Regions from separate parts of the Raoultella sp. genome, predicted to be linked through region 2. Evidence: predicted binding sites of a transcription regulator. Region 2 holds the regulator's gene; the other holds the start of a gene.

The links. Region 2 encodes LexA, which represses DNA repair genes until DNA is damaged. Its sites were predicted from a motif close to TNCTGTATGTACATACAGNA; they were not measured.
Region 1: a site for LexA is predicted at 2,659-2,678, ahead of ACZAHD_RS00995 (DinI-like family protein). Genes of this name have one in related genera too.

What each region holds. Positions count from the first base shown of each region.
Region 1 is NZ_JBCNNS010000004.1:942-5,880, reverse strand. It holds gene ACZAHD_RS01010 (hypothetical protein) at 1-305, opposite strand, end outside; gene ACZAHD_RS01005 (STAS-like domain-containing protein) at 286-675, opposite strand; gene ACZAHD_RS01000 (ATP-binding protein) at 672-1,802, opposite strand; gene ACZAHD_RS00995 (DinI-like family protein) at 2,200-2,640, opposite strand; gene ACZAHD_RS00990 (replication endonuclease) at 2,756-4,939, opposite strand, start outside.
Region 2 is NZ_JBCNNS010000050.1:10,201-15,139, reverse strand. It holds gene ACZAHD_RS11100 (CsbD family protein) at 1-206, opposite strand, end outside; gene dinF (MATE family efflux transporter DinF) at 333-1,649, opposite strand; gene lexA (transcriptional repressor LexA) at 1,718-2,326, opposite strand; gene ACZAHD_RS11085 (diacylglycerol kinase) at 2,546-2,914, opposite strand; gene plsB (glycerol-3-phosphate 1-O-acyltransferase PlsB) at 3,044-4,939, shown strand, end outside.

The sequences.
Region 1 (4,939 bases), on a different contig from region 2:
TTAGCCTCTCTCTTAACAACAGAGCGCCAATGTATTTTATTATAAATAAATGCAGCCGTAGCAGCGCACGTTGTGCTTATCAAGGCAGTGATAAGCGAAGATGATAAAAGAGGAGCCTTAGGTGGGTTTTGTATTGCATCAACAATGTTCGAACTGGCAACCTCAATTACGGTACCAATATCTTTCACCGGATGATTGGAACTCAAGACTTCTGAATTATCCGTCTTAACAATCAGTAAATTAGGTGAAAAATCACTAGAGTTTTCACCTAAAGCAAATATCGTATTATTCGGCAGTTGGTTCATATTGTTTTGAATTAAACTGTGCCTCTTTGATATATTGTTCTATTTTCTTTTTATAGAACTCGAAGTCAGGGTTAGTATATTTAATTTCAATTTTAGCAAGTAACTCATTTGCTTGCATGTACCCATATTTCACCATGCCCGCAAAGCCTTCCACTAAAAAAGACGAACCATATCCTTCGACATCATCATCGATGACTATCTGTAGTTTTTCCCCGGAGTGCAGCGAATTAAGACGATTCCGTAAAAAATCCTCTCTGAAACGTTCGCCACTTGCCGTCCCGTCGCTACGGTATCGGCCTCTAGGGACCTTTGAGAACTCTGAACCAATCTTCAATGTTTTCATGAGGCTGGCAACCAATTTAACAATCATAGCTTTGTACTCCATACTATCAGTGTACCACAAACAGGTAGAGTGAAGCTTACTGATTTTACCTCAATTTTGTTATTGTGCTGTGAATATTTGTAAAGTCCTTTACCACTCATAATGGAAAGATAGCCTTCGCCTCTTTGCTTGATGAATTCCAACAAATCCTGCAGGCCTTTACCTCTATCTATCTCACCGGTGCTAGAACGTTTAATTTCAACAGCCGCTTTTAATAATTGCTCATCTCTTTTACGCTCTGCCAGAGGTAACCTAGAAAGATAACTCAATACTTTTTCATGAATTTTAGATTCAGGTAGTGAACCAGGAATAGTTATCCCCTGATCGTAAAAAACCACCTTTATAACTCTATTCTCACCATCATATGAAGCTGTCAAATACCATTTTTTATCATCTTCATGATACCCTTTATTGTCAGGATATGCATGATGAACAACATTTGTAATAGCCTCAGATAATCCACTATACAAAAACGTCCATTTCCCTAAATCTTCCCCAACGATACGTTTTATTTCTCTTTTCAGATGTTGAGTTTTTTCATCATCATGCAAATGACCTTTCATATATTTTACAAAACTAATATTGCTTGGTTCTTTTTCTTTTTCAAGCTCGAAACTATCTTTATTACTAAATAAATCAAAAAAGCCTAACTCATCGAATTGAGAAAGTATGTTTTTATCCCAAGATTTAACTTTTGGTCGTAAACGCTTCCTTACAGAGTCATCCCATTTTGATAACTCCGCCGTTAACACCAAAGCAGCAGAAGCAGATATGTATCGTATCTTTGAAAAATCAACAAAACAAAGGCGGTAACATTGATTATTAAACATCTTACGCCCTGTAAGATGTCTTATCGTTTGTATCGCCTGCATTGTTCTATGATAATTGTTTGAAAAATTCATTACTGTTGGTAATGTAAGAAAAAGATCTCTATTTCTCTTGATTTCGCAATCCAATCCACTTTTAATTTGGGCAGTGATCCAACGATTAATTTTAGATGCTTTTGAAATAGGGGTGATTTTGGCGCGACCAGCCTCCAAAATATCTCTTCCCGTGCGATGTAAATAAGCACGTAAGATATCTCTATCTCTCTCTCTTTTGGTTATTTTTTTCATTTCGCCCCCTCAGGAAATCGTCGCATTTAACAACGTTTTCGCACCTTTTTCAATTGGTTGTATCAAATTTTGTAGATAGTACGAAACTAAAGTCTTTTCGCTTTAACTCGCGCTACCCCCCTCCCCCAAGAACTCCGAGTTAAGTTGGATAATTTATTGTTTATCCTTAAAAAATGTTTTTTGTACCACCCACGAACCAAGTTTTGAAGTGCCCAGGACTGCCGGTATAGCTGCTTGTAACGAATGAGCGCAGCAGCTAGTGTTCTGCTTTGTTCATCTGGATAGAAGGCGCATCAAAATACGAGCTCAACTTATGATTACCCTATATCTGTAATCCCCATAAAAAACAACCCCATGCTATAAAACACAGGGCCCAGGCTTGCACATTTTTCAGGAACTAACGCCAGCTCTCGTCTTCCCACACTTCCTGAAGGATACCGTCCAACGCTTCACGGTCTGACTCTTGGTCAAACCCCACCAGTTCAACGCCCGTCATAGACCCTTTTTTTACCGTCACTCTCGTTGATGGGAAAATTGATTGCACCCGTCGAGTCAATTCGCACTGGAAAGCATCGACAACTTGCTGCCCAATTTTTTGGTCTTTATCCAACGTGATGTTAACCCTCACTTCGCCCCCTTTTTTTAATCTTTGTTCAATAGGAGCGGGAGCGAAAACTACTGAAAAAGAGTTATTTTTCATCAAGTTCCCTCTCGCAATTTCCGCAATTAAATTCAAAGCAATTTCACGATCTCTTTCCTGACAAACACACTCTGTCGTCAGACGCGCAATCATCTCGACCCGTTCAATCATGACTTGCTCGTTTAACTCTCTATCCACACAACCTCCAATACGCGAAACTGTATAAATATACAGTACCACGTCTCTATAAAAAGATGAAAGAGAAAAGTGACACTACAAAATGACGTATGTGCATGATATGGATATGGATTAGTTACGGTCTCGACTTAGTAATTGACGCTAACCCCGCAACTCGTTCTAGGATTTTTCTGGCCTGTGCCCGGTGTGAAGGTGCTGCCGGGAAAATTTCTCCGGTTGCGGAACCACGGAACCATTTGCCATTTATGCAGCTTTTGCCACCGGATATCAGGTGCAGCGCCTCACCCCGGCTGATGGTTTCGCCGGTTGCGAGCAGAATATCGTCTATTGTTCTGTCAATTGCAGCGCTTTGTTTACCCGTTCCGTGGACAAACTCCCGCCTTGTGACTCGTTTCTTATCCCTGAGTCTGGCCGTTAACATCCTCCTTTCAGTTCTGCTCAACGGTTTGGATAAATCCAGCCCCGGCGGATCGCTTTCGCCTCCCGTACAGTTATTGACAGAACTCCGAGAGGGCGCAGGAGCGCCCTTAACGTCAACGGCCAAATCAACGGCACGCTTCGGCACAATTTTCCACTGCGTTAGCCGGGTTAAAATCGGGGTGTCAGCGCCGACGGCGGAATCGTACACGCCACGAATGCAGACAGTTTCCTCGCCATACTGGTTAAACTCGGCCCGCGGTTCATACAGCGTGCGCACCTGTAAATCATCGCGACGGACAAACGGGCCTCCCTGCGCATTAACGTAACCAGCCCAGTCACCGGCGTCAGCGGCATCATGAACGGCGGCAAACTCAACGCTTAAACCGTGCGCGGTCTCGGTATCAGCGAGACGACGTAACTCACGATATACCGTCACCGGCGCGCCACCGATAAACTGAAATTGACGGATGTGCCAGCGAGCCGCCCATGCAGATACTGCAGGGGCTGTCTCTTTCAGCAGTTCACCGCTTTCGTCATCGGTTTCACCATCGAGAGCATAGCCATCGATATTTTTCGAAATGTATTTAGCAACATAGCCGGTAGCGCTACCCTTTTCCGGGTCAATGGCCTCGGCATGAAAGCGCGCTTTTTTGGCTTTATCGCTTCTCAGTTCGTGGCGGTCTTCCTCCCACGCATAATCACGGATGATAAGGCGCACGCGCTCGACGTCTTCCGGCAACATGAACATAAGCATGTGCCAGTGCGGCGTTCCGTCGTGATGAGGCTCGGCAACACGTATGCCGAAAATGCGGATTTCTTCCCGATGCAACTTGGCGCGAATTCGCGCCCAAAGTCCGGTGAGATAATTCTGCGTGTCCGACGGGCTGGCTCCGTTCCATTTGCTGTTACGGTATCCCGCTTTAGTCGTGGCGTGATATTTAGATGGTGCTGTCAGGGTGTAAAACTCCCCGACATAACCGAGCTCATTGCAGATATTTTCAAACCCACGGATGCGGGTCATCAGTTCGCAGCGGCGTATCGCAGGGTTAGCGACCGAACCGTCGTATTTTTCAATCAGGCTGATGCGGTTGCCGTCTTCGTCTTCGAGATCCAGCCCCTTGAGAAACTCACGCGTGCGGCGCTTCTGCTCGCGCCAGTCTGTCACGCAGTTTTTACTCGCGTAGGCGTGCTTTTTCTTGCTGACGTTGCCGACTGCAATTTGTAGGTGTTCGCGCCATGCCGATGCGACACGACGCAGACGATTACGCCACCATGACTCAGTAAACATACGGATAACTGCGGGGGCGATATCATCTTTGTTGAAGTATTTATTTGCCACGCGCTCCCAATGGGGAGGCGTGACATTGAATTGCAGAGAAATAAAACCAGCGTGCATGTACCAGGTGTAAAGCGTTTTGAGCTCACCAAAACCTGAATCATCAATATTTGCCAGCTCAGAACGAATAAAGTTAGCAATGTCACCGGCCAGCAGGTCAACATCGGCGCGCGACATATCAGGAAGACGGTTATATCTGGCGACAAGATTAACCATACGTGATGCCAGATATTGCATGAGTCGGGTATCAAAATGACCACCGAAAACGGCGGTTGATACATTGCTGTTGATACCCGCGCTCTCGTATTTTTTTGCGACCAGTTCAAGACGCGGCAATGCCTTTTTGCAGAAACTGATTAAAAAAGCATTGGCTCGTTGACTGCCCTGATTTTGCTCCAGCACCGTAGCGGTGCGATAAACGTCAAAGCGCACGCACTCGGGCTGGAGAGAAAGCTCTTTTCTCGCATGCAGCAAAGCCACGAACATACGATCGCGGCGATGCTGTTGGTCATAGGTAAGATATGGGCTGGCTATTGCCGACCG
Region 2 (4,939 bases):
CAGCGGTGATCGTTTTTTCGTTCCCAGTCAGAGACTTCTTTCTCCGCCTGATCTTTGGCGTAGCCATATCGTTCCTGGATTTTACCGACCAGCTGGTCACGCTTACCCTCAATGACGGTCATATCGTCATCGGTCAGCTTGCCCCATTTCTCTTTCGCTTTACCTTTCAACTGTTTCCAGTTACCGCCGATTTCGTCTTTGTTCATAATTCAATCCTCATCGTTCGGTGAGTTAACAGCCCGCTACGTGCCGGACATAGTATTAACTATAGATGAGAATTCTGAGTTAAATTTATTATTCGGAATCTTTAACCAATTACACGTCAAAAATCACTACGAAAACCAGGTGCCACGCCGCCAATGTCGCCGCCAGATAAGCGCCAGCGACAGACCGCGCAGCGCGAGGAACACCGCCAGCGCCAGCCATAGTGCGTGGTTGCCAAGGACCGGCAGCATCAGCAACGTCAGGGCAAATCCCGCCGCCGCCACCGCCATACTGTTGCGCATCTCAGCCCCGCGCGTCGCACCGATGAACATGCCATCCAGCAAATAACACCACACGCCAATCACCGGCAGAACGATCTGCCAGATCAGGTAGCGATCGGCAAGCAGCTGAAGCGAAGGCAGCGAGGTCAACAGGGTGATAATCTGCTGTCCCGCTACGGCATAGGTCGCCGCAAAAGCCAACGCCACCATTCCCGATTGACGACAGGCAGCCCGCCAGACATCAAGCAGTTGGCTACCATTACGCGCGCCGTACGCCTGTCCGGAGTGCGCTTCCACGGCATAAGCGAATCCATCCAGGGCATAGGCGGTGAAGGTCAGCATAGTCATCAGAAGCGCGTTGACGGCGACGATTTCACCACCAAGGCGAGCGCCGAAGACGGTCACCGCACCGAAGCAGAGCTGGAGCAGCAGAGAACGCAGCATGATATCGCGATTGAGCGCCAGCAAACGGCGCACGTCTCCGCGCCACGCGCGCTTCAGCAGGGCGAAAGACACACCGCGCAGCGTCAGCACACGCCTTGCCATCAGCAGTCCCATGATCAAGGTGACATATTCAGCGGTGACCGTTGCCAGCGCGGCGCCCTGGACGTTCATCTGTAGGCCCATTACCAGCCAAAGGTCGAGTACGATATTCAGCAGATTGCCGACGATCAGCAAAATCACCGGCGCCCGGGCATACTGCACGCCCAGCAGCCAACCGAGCAGCACCAGATTTGCCAGCGATGCTGGCGCGCTCAACCAGCGGATGTCGAGAAAGCGCCGCGCCTGCTCTAGCACCGCTTCATTGCCACCAACAATATGCAACGCCAGATCGATAAGCGGGGTTCGGAAAAGCACAATCAGCAGGCCGGCGCCGGTTGCCAGCCCCAGCGGCTGCACCAGCGCCCGCGCCAGGCGGAGAGGATCCTTTGCGCCAAAGGCCTGTGCTGTCAGTCCGGTGGTACTCATTCGCAGGAAAAGCAGCAGCATGAAGAGAAAACTGGTGGCCGTCGCGCCGATCGCGACACCGCCGAGGTAAACCGGGCTGTCGAGATGACCAATCACCGCAGTATCCACCAGTCCCAGCAGCGGAACGGTGATATTGGAGAAAATCATGGGTAGCGCCAGGCGCCACAGGGCCTTATCAGCAGCGTTAAAAAACATGAGAAAGAGCCTGAGCGGAAGGAGACTGCGCAGCATCATGCATCAGACGATGCTGCGTGGAGAAGGTGTTACAGCCACTCACCGTTGCGAATCACGCCGACGGCCAGCCCTTCAATAGTGAAGTTTTGCTCGCGTAGATTCACCACGATAGGGGAAAATTCGCTGTTTTCTGGCAGAAGTTCGACGATGTTACCCTGTTTTTTAAGACGCTTAACGGTAACCTCTTCATCAATACGCGCCACGACAACCTGGCCGTTGCGGACATCCTGAGTTTTATGGACCGCCAGCAAATCGCCATCGAGAATACCGATGTCTTTCATTGACATACCGCTAACACGCAGCAAAAAGTCGGCATTCGGCTTGAACATCGCCGGATCGACCTGAAAATGGCCCTCAATATGCTGCTGAGCCAGCAGTGGTTCACCGGCCGCCACGCGGCCAATCAACGGCAAGCCGGGTTCTTCTTCCGTCAGCAGGCGAATCCCCCGGGATGCGCCGGAGATAATCTCGATCGCGCCCTTACGCGCCAGCGCTTTCAGGTGTTCTTCCGCCGCGTTTGGAGAACGGAACCCCAAGCGCTGAGCAATTTCCGCACGCGTCGGCGGCATGCCCGTCTGGCTGATGTGATCCCGAATGAGATCAAACACCTCTTGCTGCCTGGTCGTTAACGCTTTCATCCCGCCCCCTGGGTGTATATACAGTTATGCTGTGAGTATATACAGCTAACGGTGATTTTGGAATCAAATTTCACACAAAAATCAGGAGATTCTTTCCATTTTGTGTCCCTGATAACCCATTACGCCAGGGGTTATTGTCGCCGGTCGGACAAAAAACCATCGGGGTTGCCCGATCATCGGGAAGACATAGCAACACGGGACATCTCACAAAGCGGCCGCTTAGTGATAGCGGGCCCAGAGCAAGAAGCCCCAGGTGATCAGCGCGATCACAATGGCCAGCAGCACTGCCGCAGAGCCCATATCTTTCGCACGACCGGACAGCTCATGATGTTCAGGGCCAATACGGTCCACCACCGCTTCAATCGCGCTATTAAGAATTTCAACTATCATCACTATCAGGACCGAGCCTATCAGCAGCACACGCGTGATGGCGTCCACGTCCAGCCAGCAGGCGATCGCGACGGCAACAATTGCGGCGACGCCTTCTTGCCGAAATGCGGCCTCGTTGATCCATGCCGCGCGGAACCCTTTCCAGGAATAACCTGCCGCTTTAATGATTCGGGTTAACCCAGTGGTATTATTGGCCATCAAAAGAACCTTTTTATGTAAATGACGTCAATGAGTGTACGCGTTTGCCGCGTGGCAACGGAAATTTTGCACACTTTCTGTTATTCTTGCCGCGCATTTGCATGATTAACCAGAGGCTTCACATCGTTTATGTCCGGCTGGCAACGAATTTACTATAAATTACTGAATTTACCATTACGGGTGCTGGTAAAAAGCAAGTCTATTCCCGCAGAACCTGCACAGGAATTAGGGCTGGATACCTCGCGTCCTATCATGTACGTCCTGCCTTATAATTCAAAGGCGGACCTGCTGACCTTGCGTGCCCAGTGTCTGGAGCACGATTTACCCGATCCGCTTGAACCGCTGGAAATTGACGGCGCGCTGCTGCCGCGCTACGTATTTATCCACGGCGGCCCGCGCGTCTTTACCTACTACGCGCCGAAAGAAGAGTCGATTAAGCTGTTCCACGACTACCTGGATCTGCACCGCAACCACCCTGACCTGGACGTGCAAATGGTGCCGGTGTCGGTGATGTTTGGTCGTGCGCCAGGGCGCGAAAAAGGCGAAGTTAATCCGCCGCTGCGCATGCTGAATGGCATTCAGAAGTTCTTCGCCGTCCTGTGGCTGGGACGCGACAGCTTTGTCCGTTTCTCGCCGCCGGTTTCTCTGCGCAGAATGGCCACCGAACACGGCACCGATAAAATTATCGCCCAGAAGCTGGCCCGCGTCGCGCGTATGCACTTCGCCCGCCAACGTCTGGCAGCCGTCGGTCCGCGCCTGCCGGCGCGTCAGGATCTGTTCAATAAGCTGCTGGCATCCAAAGCCATCGCCCGCGCGGTGGAAGATGAAGCGCGCAGCAAGAAAATCTCCCATGAGAAGGCGCAGCAAAACGCCATCGCACTGATGGAAGAGATCGCCGCGAACTTCTCTTATGAGATGATTCGCCTCACTGACCGCGTTCTTGGCTTTACCTGGAACCGTCTGTATCAGGGGATCAACGTCCACAACGCCGAGCGCGTACGTCAGTTGGCCCATGAAGGGCACGAAATTGTCTACGTACCGTGCCATCGTAGTCATATGGATTACCTGCTGCTCTCCTACGTTCTGTATCACCAGGGGCTGGTGCCGCCGCATATTGCCGCCGGCATCAACCTGAACTTCTGGCCAGCAGGCCCCATTTTCCGCCGCGGCGGCGCCTTCTTTATTCGCCGCACCTTTAAGGGCAATAAGCTCTACTCAACGGTGTTCCGCGAGTATCTCGGCGAGTTGTTCAGCCGGGGTTACTCCGTGGAGTACTTCGTTGAAGGGGGCCGATCTCGTACCGGCCGTCTGCTGGATCCGAAAACCGGTACTCTGTCGATGACCATCCAGGCCATGCTGCGCGGCGGGACCCGTCCGATTACGCTGGTGCCTATCTACATCGGTTACGAGCACGTGATGGAAGTGGGCACCTACGCCAAAGAGCTGCGCGGCGCGACGAAAGAAAAAGAGAGCCTGCCGCAAATGCTGCGCGGCCTGAGCAAGCTGCGTAACCTCGGTCAGGGCTATGTTAACTTTGGCGAACCGCTGCCGCTGATGTCTTACCTGAACCAGCATGTTCCGGAATGGCGTGAGTCTATCGATCCGATCGAAGCCGTTCGCCCATCATGGCTGACGCCGACGGTCAACAACATTGCTTCCGATCTGATGGTGCGCATCAACAACGCCGGCGCAGCCAACGCCATGAATCTGTGCTGCACCGCGCTGCTGGCCTCTCGTCAACGCTCGTTGACCCGTGAACAGCTGACGCAACAGCTGGAGTGTTACCTCGATCTGCTGCGCAACGTGCCGTACTCCCCGGATGCGACCACGCCGGCGGCTTCCGCCAGCGAGCTGATTGACCACGCGCTGAAGATGAATAAGTTCGAGGTCGAGAAAGACACTATCGGCGATATCATCATTCTGCCGCGCGAGCAGGCGGTGCTGATGACCTACTATCGCAACAACATCGCCCATATGCTGATGCTGCCGTCGCTGCTGGCGGCAATTATTACCCAGCATCGTCGT